One region of the Shouchella rhizosphaerae genome, then DNA from elsewhere that is predicted to be linked to it. Evidence: predicted binding sites of a transcription regulator. Region 1 holds the regulator's gene; the other holds the start of a gene.
The links. Region 1 encodes CtsR, which represses protease genes until heat stress. Its sites were predicted from a motif close to ATGGTCAATAAAGGTCAAACA; they were not measured.
Positions count from the first base shown of each region.

Region 2: the regulator CtsR is predicted to act here: its motif matches at 2,881-2,901, upstream of V5G21_RS05860 (ATP-dependent Clp protease ATP-binding subunit).

Region 1 is NZ_CP144921.1:1,982,443-1,989,438, reverse strand. It holds gene clpC (ATP-dependent protease ATP-binding subunit ClpC) at 1-2,313, opposite strand, end outside; gene V5G21_RS09920 (protein arginine kinase) at 2,334-3,410, opposite strand; gene V5G21_RS09915 (UvrB/UvrC motif-containing protein) at 3,416-3,931, opposite strand; gene V5G21_RS09910 (CtsR family transcriptional regulator) at 3,947-4,420, opposite strand; rRNA gene rrf (5S ribosomal RNA) at 5,030-5,145, opposite strand; rRNA gene V5G21_RS09900 (23S ribosomal RNA) at 5,376-6,996, opposite strand, start outside.
Region 2 is NZ_CP144921.1:1,121,508-1,128,503, reverse strand. It holds gene V5G21_RS05870 (dicarboxylate/amino acid:cation symporter) at 1-887, opposite strand, end outside; gene V5G21_RS05865 (M3 family oligoendopeptidase) at 1,068-2,756, shown strand; gene V5G21_RS05860 (ATP-dependent Clp protease ATP-binding subunit) at 3,021-5,120, shown strand; gene V5G21_RS05855 (N-acetylmuramoyl-L-alanine amidase family protein) at 5,292-5,915, opposite strand; gene V5G21_RS05850 (hypothetical protein) at 6,345-6,641, shown strand.

The sequences.
Region 1 (6,996 bases):
TAATGGGCGGGCCCCGTATTCTGGATCAAAACCGATATCAGTGATTTTATCTTTTGCTTCTTCTGTCAGCTCAAAATCTATGCCTTGCTCTGAAAGTCGCCCTTTCAGTTGGTCGGCCATCTTTGTAATAATTTTGCGCACATGCTTTTTCTCAAGAGAGTGGAACACAATGATTTCGTCTATACGGTTTAAAAATTCAGGGCGGAAGCTGTTTTTCAGTTCAGACATGACACGGTCTTTCATGTCTTTGTACTCCTGCCCTTCCGATTCAATTGTAAAGCCGAGATACTTATTGCGTTTGAGCTGGGAGGCTCCCACATTGGATGTCATGATGACAGCTGTATTACGGAAATCAACAGTCCGTCCTTTTGAATCCGTTAAACGCCCATCTTCCAATACTTGCAAAAGCAAATTGAATACATCGGGGTGCGCTTTTTCGATTTCATCAAGCAATATAACAGAGTAAGGCTTTCTACGGATTTTTTCCGTTAATTGCCCACCCTCTTCATGGCCAACATAACCTGGAGGCGAACCAACTAGCCGGCTTGTTGCGTGTTTTTCCATATACTCAGACATGTCAATCCGTATGACAGCATCTTCATCACCAAATAACGTTTCTGCTACAGCCCGGGCAAGCTCGGTTTTACCAACACCCGTTGGACCAAGGAAAATAAATGATCCTATTGGCCGCTTTGGATCTTTTAATCCAGCGCGAGCACGGCGAATCGCTTTCGAAATGGATTTAACAGCTTCTTCTTGGCCAACGACACGCTCATGGAGAATCTCTTCCATTTTCAACAAACGTTCCGTTTCCTCTTCCGCTAGTTTGGAAACCGGAATTCCTGTCCAGCTAGAAACAACTTGGGCGATATCCTCAACCAATACTTCTGTGTTTTCTTGACCTTGCTTTTTCTTCCACTCATTTTTCATTTCTTCCAGCTCTTCACGCAACCGTTGTTCGGTATCACGTAAGGAAGCGGCCTTTTCAAATTCTTGGCTTTGGACAGAAGCGTCTTTTTCTTTTCTTGTTTCTTCAAGCTTCGCCTCTAGCTCTTTTAAATTTGGCGGAGCCGTGTAAGAACGGAGGCGGACTTTTGAAGCTGCTTCATCAATTAAGTCAATCGCTTTATCTGGCAAAAACCGGTCCGAAATATAACGGTCGGACAACTTTACTGCTTCTTCCACCGCCTCGTCCGTAATGGTCACTCGGTGATGGGCTTCATAGCGATCACGCAAACCATAAAGGATTTGGATCGATTCATCAATCGTTGGCTCGTCAACTTGAATGGGTTGGAACCGGCGTTCCAATGCCGCGTCTTTTTCAATATACTTGCGGTACTCATCTAGTGTCGTCGCGCCAATACATTGAAGTTCCCCTCTAGCCAAAGACGGTTTCAAAATATTAGAAGCATCAATGGCTCCTTCAGCGCCTCCTGCGCCAATTAATGTATGCAATTCGTCAATAAACAGAATCACGTTGCCTGCTTGGCGAATTTCGTCCATCACTTTTTTCAGCCGATCTTCGAATTCGCCGCGGTATTTTGTTCCAGCGACAACAGTGCCCATGTCGAGTGTCATCACTCGCTTATTGCGCAATGTTTCTGGGACTTCATTGGCAACAATGCTTTGGGCCAGCCCTTCGGCAATTGCCGTTTTTCCGACACCGGGCTCTCCAATTAATACTGGGTTGTTTTTGGTACGGCGGCTAAGCACTTGAATAACTCGCTCTATTTCACGGCTACGTCCAATAACCGGATCAAGCGTTTCCTCCCTAGCAATCGCTGTTAAATCACGGGCAAGGCTATCCAATGTCGGCGTATTGGCATTAGTTGCCGCACCGTTTGATTGTGACGAGCTTCCTCCTTCATTGCTTCCAAGCAACTGCAATACTTGTTGTCTCGCTTTATTTAAGCTGACCCCTAAATTATTAAGGACTCGTGCTGCTACGCCTTCTCCTTCGCGGATGAGGCCAAGCAATATATGTTCGGTTCCAACGTATGAATGGCCAAGCTTTCTTGCTTCATCCATAGACAGCTCAATTACTTTCTTTGCTCTTGGCGTATAATGAGGCGTGCTATGAATGCTTTTTTGCCCTTCTTGCCCTTTTCCTACTAGGGTTTCTACTTCTTTTTGCAATTTTTCGGAACCAAGTCCAAGCTGTTGCAAAGCTTTCGCTGCAATTCCTTCACCCTCACGGATTAGTCCGAGCAATATATGTTCAGTGCCAATATTATGGTGGCTTAAACGAATTGCCTCTTCTTGCGATAGCGCTAATACTTTCTGGGCTCGTTCAGTAAACCGTCCAAAAATCATTCCATCCACCTCCGAATTATTCAATCAGCTGTTTCATGTTCTAGTTTTAAGCGTTCGCGAATTAAAGCTGCCCGTCTCTCATCGCGTTGCTCGGGAGTGAGAACGGTTTTCGCGTATTGTTGCAGGAAGCCTGGTTGTGTCAAAATCATTAGTTCATCTAGAATTTTCCCTGCCGTGTTTTCAATAAAACCTAGATCGATTCCTAAGCGCACATCAGACAACCTTCTTGTCGCTTCTTTGGAATCAATAATATAGCTGTTCGCTAAAATTCCGTAAGACCTAAAAACACGGTCTTTAAGTTCTAACTTTGAGTGCTGTAAAAGCGAATCTCGCGCAACACGCTCTTGCCGTATCAATTGCTTCACTACGCCTTGTAAATCATCAACAATATCCTGTTCCGTTTTTCCAAGCGTTATTTGATTAGAAATTTGAAATAGGTTACCTAAAGCTTCGCTGCCTTCCCCGTAAATTCCTCTTACAACTAAGCCCAATTGGTTAATTGCCGGCAAAATTCGTTGCAGCTGCCGGGTCATCGCTAATGCAGGTAAATGAATCATTACGGAAGCACGCATGCCCGTTCCCACATTCGTTGGGCAGCTAGTCAAATAACCATACTGGCTGTCATAGGCATAAGTTAAATGCGATTCAACCCAATCGTCTACCGCATTAGCGGCCTGTAAACAATTTTCAAGCTCAAATCCAGCGCTCAAACTTTGGATGCGAATATGGTCCTCTTCATTAATCATAATGCTAAGTGATTCATCTCCGCTTAAAAGCACCATGCCATACTTTGATTGCTCAGCCAAATGAGGACTAATCAAATGCTTTTCGACAAGCATCCGTTTATCGTTTGTCCGCATATCTTCCATAGCCAACATTTCAGCTTTACCCAAGGCCTCTCCTTGCGTTCCCCCTAAGGCATCTTTTACATGTTTTGCAACGGCGTATGCTTCTTCTTTAGAAGAGAGCATCGGAAATGTAAAAGCACTCATATTTCTTGCTAACCTTATTCGGCTACTAAGCACAATATCCGCATCCGAACCATCTTTTTTCATCCAAGGGCTAATGGCATTTTTCAGAAAACGATCCAAGCTCACAGCTCCTATTCGCCTCCTTCCATTTGCTCTTTCAATTTTTTAATTTCATCACGCAATTCGGCGGCTTTTTCAAATTCTTCTTTTTGAATATGACTATCCAATAGCGCCTTAAGCTCTAATAGCCGTTTTTCAATTTTAAGGGACTTGCCAATCCTTTTTGGAATTTTTCCTTTGTGAGTGTCATTGCCAGCATGCACTCTTTTAAACACCGAACTTAATTGAGGGCCAAACGCTTTGTAGCAATGGGCGCAGCCAAAACGACCAATATGAAGAAATTTTTCGTAACTCATCCCGCAATTCGGGCACCTTTGCTTTTGTTCGGCTGTTTCCCTCGTTTGTTCGGCTCCCATGTTAAACAAGCCCGAGAATAGATGGTGTATGGAAAAGCTATCGGTCCCTGGAATTGATTCGCCTTTTTCACGTGCACACTGATCACATAAGTGCATTTCATGCTTTTGGCCATTTATAATTTTAGTAAAATGAAGAGTTGCTTGCCGTTCTTTACATTCTTGGCAGACCATTTTTCACCCCTCCTTCTACGTTTCGTTTTCTTTGTATTTAAGCGTCTCAATCATTGCCTTCAGCACATTTGCTCTAATTTCATCCCTATGGGCAACTGTCGATTTATAATGGGCACGATCTAATGCGCTCATCATCAAATTAGCTTCCCGTCTTGTAATGGCTTCCTCTTCATACAAACGAAATACAATGTTTTGCGCCGTTTGCTGGTCTATTTTATTTCCGATAAGCTGACACATGTGCTCAAATAAAGCAATGTCTTCATGGGATTCAACTTTCGTTATACGAATGTAGCCTCCGCCGCCTCTTTTGCTTTCGACAATATAGCCTTTTTCCAAAGTAAAGCGGGTGCTGATGACGTAATTGATTTGAGACGGGACACATTGAAACTGCTTAGCCAACTCACTACGTTTAATTTCCAATAGTTCATTTCCGCTTCGCATTAATGTTGTCTTTAAGTATTGTTCAATCAAATCACTAATATTGCGCATTCCACCAACCCCTTTCCGCCATTGACTTTGACTATATTTGACTTTTGTTGGTTTAATTATAGCTAGTTTTATAAAAAACTTCAACCAGTAACTCTTTTTTATTATCGCCAAGGATTGGGGTTCTAGACGTGGTTCCGTCTATTTATAGGATATTTTCTTCCGTTTTTAATGGTGCATCTTTTGGCCCTTGTCCTAAGGGAATTTTTGCATTGCTCCTTTTAAATGAGCTTATCTCCATATACTCCTAATAAGCATTTAACTCTGCTTCTTCGAAGCAGTCCTCTTTTGCTTCCTGCATATAACAAAAAAAGACACCTATTCAGGTGTCTTTAGTATTTGCCCGGCAACGTCCTGGCTCCGGGATCTTTTCCTACGGGGATGTTGGGCACGGAGCTTCTTCGATGATGTTTTTCATGTAGTCTTACGAAAATGATCCCTACGTCTCGCAGGAGGGCATGAGGCTTTTCCAGTGAAGCCTATTCACGTAGTTTTTTATATGAGCTTATCTCCATATACTCCTAATAAGCATTTAACTCTGCTTCTTCGAAGCAGCACTCTTTTGCTTCCTGCACAAACAAAAAAAGACACCTATTCAGGTGTCTTTGCTTAGCCCGGCAACGTCCTACTCTCACAGGAGGAAGCCTCCAACTACCATCGGCGCAAAAGAGCTTAACGGCCGTGTTCGGCATGGGAACGGGTGTGCCCTCTTTGCCATTGTCACCGGACTCTACTTCAGATAAGCTTCGGATTTCTTCGTCCAGTTCGTGTCTCTCAGTCGGTCACGTACGTTTGGGTACGCTCCCTTCTTCGAGCACTCCTGTCCTCGAACTCCTCGCTTCTCTTCGTAGTTCTCAGATAAGCAGCGAATCTCTTCGTCTGCACTGAAGGGTATGGAAAGAATCGGTGATTCTTTCAAAACTAAATCCGAAATAGACTCAATTGTCAAGAATGTATATAGGATAAGCCCTCGACCGATTAGTATCAGTCCGCTCCACGTGTCGCCACGCTTCCACTTCTGACCTATCAACCTCATCATCTCTAAGGGGTCTTACTGGCTTACGCCATGGGAAATCTCATCTTGAGGGGGGCTTCATGCTTAGATGCTTTCAGCACTTATCCCGTCCATACGTAGCTACCCAGCGATGCTCCTGGCGGAACAACTGGTACACCAGCGGTATGTCCATCCCGGTCCTCTCGTACTAAGGACAGCTCCTCTCAAATTTCCTACGCCCGCGACGGATAGGGACCGAACTGTCTCACGACGTTCTGAACCCAGCTCGCGTGCCGCTTTAATGGGCGAACAGCCCAACCCTTGGGACCTACTTCAGCCCCAGGATGCGACGAGCCGACATCGAGGTGCCAAACCTCCCCGTCGATGTGGACTCTTGGGGGAGATAAGCCTGTTATCCCCAGGGTAGCTTTTATCCGTTGAGCGACGGCCCTTCCATACGGCACCGCCGGATCACTAAGCCCGACTTTCGTCCCTGCTCGACTTGTAGGTCTCGCAGTCAAGCTCCCTTCTGCCTTTGCACTCTACGAATGATTTCCAACCATTCTGAGGGAACCTTTGGGCGCCTCCGTTACTGTTTAGGAGGCGACCGCCCCAGTCAAACTGCCCACCTGACAATGTCCCTGGCCCGGATCACGGGTCGAGGTTAGAATGCCAGCACCATCAGGGTAGTATCCCACCGACGCCTCCACCGAAGCTAGCGCTCCGGTTTCCAAGGCTCCTACCTATCCTGTACAGATGATACCAACACTCACTATCAAGCTACAGTAAAGCTCCATGGGGTCTTTCCGTCCTGTCGCGGGTAACCTGCATCTTCACAGGTACTATAATTTCACCGGGTCTCTCGTTGAGACAGTATCCAAGTCGTTGCACCATTCGTGCGGGTCGGAACTTACCCGACAAGGAATTTCGCTACCTTAGGACCGTTATAGTTACGGCCGCCGTTTACTGGGGCTTCAATTCAGAGCTTCTCCCGTAAGGGATGACCCTTCCTCTTAACCTTCCAGCACCGGGCAGGTGTCAGCCCCTATACTTCGCCTTACGGCTTCGCAGAGACCTGTGTTTTTGCTAAACAGTCGCTTGGATCCTTTCACTGCGGCTCTCTCGGGCGATTAACCCTACTAGAGCACCCCTTCTCCCGAAGTTACGGGGTCATTTTGCCGAGTTCCTTAACGAGAGTTCTCCCGAGCGTCTTAGAATTCTCTTCTCGCCTACCTGTGTCGGTTTGCGGTACGGGCACCTGTATTCTCACTAGAGGCTTTTCTCGGCAGCGGAGGATCAGGGATTTCGGACCCGAAGGTCCTTCACGGTCACAGCTCAGCCTTACGGAACACGGATTTGCCTATGTTCCAGCCTCGCATGCTTCGACGCGCACAGCCAGCGGCGCGCTCACCCTACCTTTCTGCGTCCCCCCATCGTTCAAACGAATACGAGGTGGTACAGGAATATCAACCTGTTGTCCATCGCCTACGCCTTTCGGCCTCGGCTTAGGTCCCGACTAACCCTGAGCGGACGAGCCTTCCTCAGGAAACCTTGGGCTTTCGACGGATAGGATTCTCACCTATCT
Region 2 (6,996 bases), 860 kb from region 1:
AATCCTGGGTAAATGTACATAACGGCTGTAGCAGCTGTTAAAATTGTAATGGTGCTCCCTGAGAGATGGATATTCGCGCATAACGGCACGACAAAGTTCGTAATCGAGTCACGGATGCGGTTTTTTCGAACGGCTTCCAGTGTAACAGGAATGGTTGCGGCACTGCTCATTGTTCCTAGGGCAGTCACATACGCAGGCAACATCGCTTTTAGCAACGACAGTGGATTGTTACGATTAACGGCTGCCGCTACGGTATATTGAATAAATAGCCAAATAATGTGCATAGCCACCGCTAAAAGCAGGACAACGCCAAAAACGCCTAATGTGTTAAAGACAGTGCCTTCATAGCTCATTTCCGCAAAAACACCGGCGATATAAAAAGGGAGCAACGGGATAATGGCCTTACGTATGACTAATTCAACAATGTTTTTCCCTTCCTCGATAAAGCCATGTAGTGTACTTGAATGTGTGGCGGCAATCCCTATGCCGAAGACAAAAGCAAGAAGCAACGCTGTCAAAACGTCAAAAAGCGGCTCTACCGACAGTTGCAAAAACCCCTCGATTTCTGAAGGGGCGTTGGCGCCTGTCCCAGCAATCCCTAGTGAAGGGATGACGTTCATCGCTACGAAAACCGCAAAGAAGCCGGCTAGAATCGTTGACAAATACGAAATGAAAATGGTCGAGCCGAGCATCTTTCCTCCGCCCTTGCCTAGAGCAGCAATGCCAGCAGCAATAAAGAACACAATAATAAGCGGAACCATAAAGAAAATAAAGCTGCCGATCACGTCTTTTATCGTTACCATCAATTTGGCAATAAACTCATTGGCAACAAAGCCAATAGCAACACCGGCAATAATACCAAAAACAAGCCGGGCAATTAATTTCACAAACAACACTCCAATCTAAATAACGGTTGTTACTTGAAAAGTACGTTGCTAGTATACCATTATTTAGTAGGTTTCGCATTGAGAGCGTTATCATTGCCGTCCTGTTGAGTGAAAGGGCAAAAACGTTTCATTTTCAAAAACGCCTAAGTTTGGTACGATTAAATACATGGAGGGGAAAATATGGGAAAATTTTATCAAGAACAATTGGATTTTTCAGATACGAAAAGCATTGAGCAAGCATTTACGAAATTGTTAGCTGTTTCTCTTGATACGAGAGAAGGACTTGAACGCTTTATGGAAGAGGAATCCGTCCTCCTTGATCAGTTGGAGGAAGCGATCACTGGGCATTATATTGATTTTAACTGCCATAACGGTTCTGAAGAAGCAAAGCGTGCCTTTGAGTATGACCAACAAGTGATCGAACCTCTAATGAAGCGTTATGAGGCTAAGCTCGATGAGGCGTTCTTGGCAGCGCCAGCTTTAGCACATTTGCCAGAAGAGAAATACGGCCTTTTTGTAAAAAGAAAACGAAATGCCCAACAACTTTACCGGGAAGAAAACGTCAAGCTTGAAATTGAAGAAGCAAGCCTCGCTACCGCCTATTTTGAACATACGGGATCAATGACAGTAGACTGGGACGGGCAAGAGCTAACCATTCCTCAGCTGTCTCCTTATTTTCAGAATGAAAATAGGGAGACCCGCAAAAAGGCCATGTCGTTGGCGAGGGAGGCACTGCTCAAAATCGAAGAGCCATTGCAGGAAATTTTTTCGAAGTTGATGGTCATTAGGCAGCAAAAAGCCGAGAATGCAGGGCTTGCTAATTATCGTGATTATATGTTCAAAAAGTACGCCCGCTTTGATTATACGCCTGAAGATTGTAAACAGCTCGCTCTTAGCATTGCCAAACATGTGAAACCATTAAAGGAAAAGTTGCAGCGTAAGCATGCCGACCAACTTGGCGTCGACACATACAGGCCGTGGGATGTGGAAGCTGTTATTCCCGGGCAACAGCCTTTAAAGCCATTTGAGGGAGCAGCGGAATTAATTGAAAAAGCCGGAACAGCACTTGATGCGCTTGATGCTCGTTTTGGCGGCCTGCTTAGAAGAATGGATGGAGAGGGCATGCTTGACTTAGAGAGCCGCAAAGGCAAATCGCCTGGAGGCTTTTGTGCGCCACTGCCGATATCAAAGCTTTCGTTTATTTTTATGAACCACGCAAATACACATGATGACATGATTACGCTATTCCATGAAATGGGCCATTGCATTCATAATGACTTAAAAAAGGAATGGCCTTTGTCGCTTTACCGTGACACACCAATGGAATCAAGCGAATTGGCGAGCATGTCGATGGAGCTTATGACAATGGACCAATGGTCATTGTTCTATTCAGAAGAAGACTTAAAACGAGCCAAATACAAACAATTAAAAGGCATTGTCGACTTTTTGCCAGCAGGAATTGTCATTGACCAATTCCAACATTGGCTCTATGAACACCCATCGCATAGCGAAGAAGAACGAAATCAAAAATACCGTGAGCTGTTAGAAACAATAGATGCCAATGTTTCTGATTGGAGCGGATATGAAAAATGGCGGGAGAGCAGTTGGATCAGGGTGCTCCATATTTTCGAAGTACCGTTTTACTACGTAGAATATGTGATTGCCCAGCTTGGGGCGCTGCAGTTGTATAAAAACTATAAACAAGAGCCTGAACAAACGCTTGCTCGCTATAAGGAAGCCCTAGCACTTGGCAGTTCAAAATCTCTTCATGAAGTCTACAGTGCAGCTGGAGTGCGCTTTGATTTTTCAGCAGAAATGATTGGCGATTTAATGGCTTTTGTTGAACAAGAGTTAAACGAGCTTGTCTAAAGATAGACTAGCTGCATCGTTTTTTATAAAACATAGAGAACTCTAGCTGCGGAGAAGGAGCTCAGCTGCCCATCGGCGTTCATTAATCTGACCTTTTTTGACTTTTTTTGCCCAAAGGGGTTGAAAGGTCAATGAAGGTCAGTTATAATAAAGCCATAGTCAACAGCCTCTTTATTTTAAAGGCTGTTTGTTTTTACTCACAAAGGTCAAAGATAGTCAAAATCAAATTCCGCTTATAAATAAAAAACAAGGAGGAGAAAGTCCATGAAATGTCAACATTGTCAAACTCGTGAGGCTGTGATTTCCTTGAATGTTGTTGTAAACAATCGTCAAAGCCACTATGCGCTTTGCCAAGAGTGCTATGCGCAGTGGAGCGATTCAAACATGAATGGTCAATTTGATTCGCTGTTTCAGCAATTTATGAATCAAGGCCAGCCACAACAAAACGTTCGTACAAAAGAGCAAAAACGGACCGATGATGGTTTCCTCGGTCAATTTGGCTATAATTTAACAAACGATGCGAAAGACGGCAAAATTGACCCAGTGATTGGCCGCGACCAAGAAGTAGAGCGCGTCATTCAAGTGTTAAGCCGTCGAACAAAAAATAACCCTGTGTTGATCGGGGAAGCAGGCGTCGGAAAGACAGCGATTGCTGAAGGGCTTGCACGGCGAATTGCCAGCGGCGATGTGCCTGCAAAACTGCAAAATAAACAAATCTATGCGATTGACTTTTCTTCTCTAGTCGCCGGTACAAGCTACCGCGGCCAGTTTGAAGAACGGATGCAGAAGTTGATTGACGAAGTCAGCAGCCGTGATGATGTGATTGTGTTTGTCGATGAACTTCACATGATCGTAGGCGCTGGTGCTTCTGGAGAAGGCAACATGGATGCAGGCAATTTGCTCAAGCCAGCGCTTGCTCGTGGAAGCATGCAACTGATTGGGGCGACAACGCTAGCAGAATACCGCAAAATTGAAAAGGACCCGGCCCTGGAACGCCGCTTCCAACCGGTAACAGTCAAAGAGCCTACTACAAGCCAAGCGTTGGCGATTTTGCAAGGTCTAAAAGGCGTATATGAAACGTACCACGGCGTTCGTTACTCAGATGAAGTGCTAGAAGCGTGCGTTAAACTGTCAGATCGTTATATTCAAGACCGTTATCTTCCAGACAAAGCGATCGACCTACTTGATGAAGCCGGTTCCCACTTGTCCTTGTCTTCTAACCATGAAGATAAAGCGACATTGGAGAAACGTCTTGCTACGATACGCGCGAAAAAACAAGAAGCAACTAAACAAGAACGGTATGAAGAAGCGGCCGCGCTTCGGGATGAGGAACTGAAAGTACAAGCAAAATTGCAAGAGGCCGTGTCAGAATTAGAACCAGTAGATGTCACTGTTGAAGATATTGAAATGCTGATTGAACGGCAAACAGGCGTACCTGTCCGTAAGTTGCAGAAAGCGGAGCAACAAAAAATGAAAGACTTGGCCAACAGGCTTGCAGCCAAAGTCATTGGGCAAGAGGAAGCAGTCGACAAAGTTGCCAAAGCTGTAAAACGAAGCCGTGCTGGTTTAAAAGCAGGCAATCGTCCAATTAGTTTTCTGTTTGTCGGACCGACTGGCGTCGGAAAAACGGAATTGACGAAACAGCTTGCCCAAGAGGTGTACGGCAAGAAAGAAAGCATGATACGCCTTGATATGAGTGAGTTTATGGAGAAACACTCTGTATCTAAACTGATTGGTTCCCCTCCTGGCTATGTTGGCCATGAAGAAGGCGGACAGCTGACGGAACGGGTGCGACGCAATCCGTACAGCATCATTTTGCTGGATGAAATTGAAAAAGCCCATCCTGATGTGCAACATATGTTTTTGCAAATTATGGAGGATGGCCGCTTGACGGATAGCCAAGGGCGTGTCGTTTCCTTCAAGGATACAATGATCATTATGACGTCAAATGCGGGTGTTGGCGTGACAAAACCATCGCTTGGTTTTACAGCTGAACAAAGCAAAACATTGGGGATTTTGGAAAACCTTAATGATTATTTCAAACCAGAATTCCTTAACCGCTTTGATGCATTGATCGAGTTTAACCAGCTTTCAGAAGAAAACTTGATTGACATTGTCGATGTGATGCTTGCCGATTTGAATGAACGGTTGGCAGCGCAAAACATTGAAATGGAAGTGAGCGAGGAAGCGAAGCGTAAACTTGCTAAACTTGGCTACCACCCTGCGTTTGGTGCCCGTCCGCTTCGCCGGGTGATTCAGGATACCATTGAAGATGATATCACCGACCTTTTGATCGATGATAACGACTTGAAGCGCGTAAACGTCGATGTCGTCGACGAGCAACTTGTTGTCCGTAAAGGATAAGCGCAAGGCAAACGGTGATGCGTGCGAGCGTTAGTCCGTAGTTTGCAGGCTGCTGGGATCATTCCAGCAGCCTTTTTTGGTTGTGCAGACACTAAGCTGTGCGAAGACTTAGGCAAAACGAGATAGATGCGTCTCTGTTTGTACAAAGGCTTGCTGGAACAGGTCATGCTTTTAATGGTATTGTTGGAGCCCGCGTACAATCGCTGTTGCAGCTTCGTTTGGAAAGCTGGCGGCTTTCATCCGTTCTGCTTCTTCAGCATTTGTAATAAATCCAAGTTCGACAAGGGCGGCAGGCATGGCAGTATTGCGCAATACACTAAAATTTGCCGATTTGACGCCGCGGTTTCTTGTATTTAGTGTGTTGACGAGTTCTGTTTGCAAAGCTGAAGCCAAAGCTTGTCCTTGGCTGCTTGATGGGAAGTGAAATGTTTCTGTCCCATGGGCACTTGGGGTAGCTGCATTGGCATGAATGCTAACAAATGTATCGGCATTACGGGCATTAGCAAGTTCGGCCCTGGCTTCGAGCCCAACATATGCGTCCCCTGTTCTCGTCATAATGACTGTTGCCCCTGCCTCTTCCAGCCTATCTTTCGTATGCGCAGCTACTTTTAAAACAAGATCTTTCTCGGAAATTCCATTTGCGACTGCCCCAGGATCGCTTCCACCGTGGCCCGCATCAATGGCAATGACTTTACCAGATACACTAGCCGCCGCTTCTGATGCTAGAAAATAGCTAGTGGAGACTACTGCAAGGATGGCGGCCATCAAAAATGAAAAAGCATGCTTTTTTCTCATGAGCGCCTCCTTGGTTTTTATCGCTTGGCTTATATTAGTAGTCTAAGAGATTGCCATAGAGGCAACAAGGGATTTTGTCGAAAACAGCCCTTCCTGATTAAAATGAAGGGAAAATATGTATCCAAAGAGAAAAACATGAAGAATCACAGTGGTTAAGTTTTATGAAAGCAAGGAAAAGCGTCTGAACAGAGGTGACTAGTAACGGTTCAAGATCGCCTAGTTAGGAAGCTGTTTAGCTCATTTCAATCTTTTGTCCCAGGTAGATATGGTAACGAAGTAACAAATCGGCTTAATTTCTCGTTTTTCGGCAATCATAGATGTTTCAAATTTTGCGAGCAAGGCGCAAAATATGAAATTAGCAAATTGGAAAACTATAGTAAAATAAGTACTAAAACCTAGACCTTTAGGCTTGTAATCGGAGGAGAAACGATGAAATCAAATTTAGAAGCATACCGGATTATGAATGACATTTATCGTCTATTGCGCCAAGAGGTAGGCTCTCCGACGTCTACGTTTCGTGAAGTGGTAGATTTTGCGATTGTAAAGCTACGCGGGCGAATGGAAGACAAAGAATTAAGTCGCCTCTGGCATATCGTTTACTTGCGTCAAGACATGATGAATTTCGAGACGATCTCCCGCAGCCAAGTCGAGTACTTAAAAGCTGTTCGCAAAGCTTTAATGAAAGCGCTAAAAAAGCAGGACGATGATAATGAGATCTGCGTATAAAAAACGCAGAAGCAGTGCTCAAGAGGGGGAGAAGGGGAGGAACGGCTTAACTAAACCATATTGGCAGATAATTCGGAATATAAATCGTTGAACGATTTCCTTATTTTATTCTAAGATAACGTTTTTTGTTAGGCCAATTAGCAGGCTTTTGCGTAATACTGTGCAATGGGGTGCTATACAATGCATTTGCTATAAGCAGTCTGGTTATGGCTATTGATGGCTAGAAACAGTCATGTATTAGAAATGCTTTGCTGTTTTTAACAGATAGCTACAAAAACAAAGGAATATTGACAGTCTTTGCAAAATAACTGGAAGGAAACCCAATTGTTGCGAAAAATAGGTAACCGTTATTTTT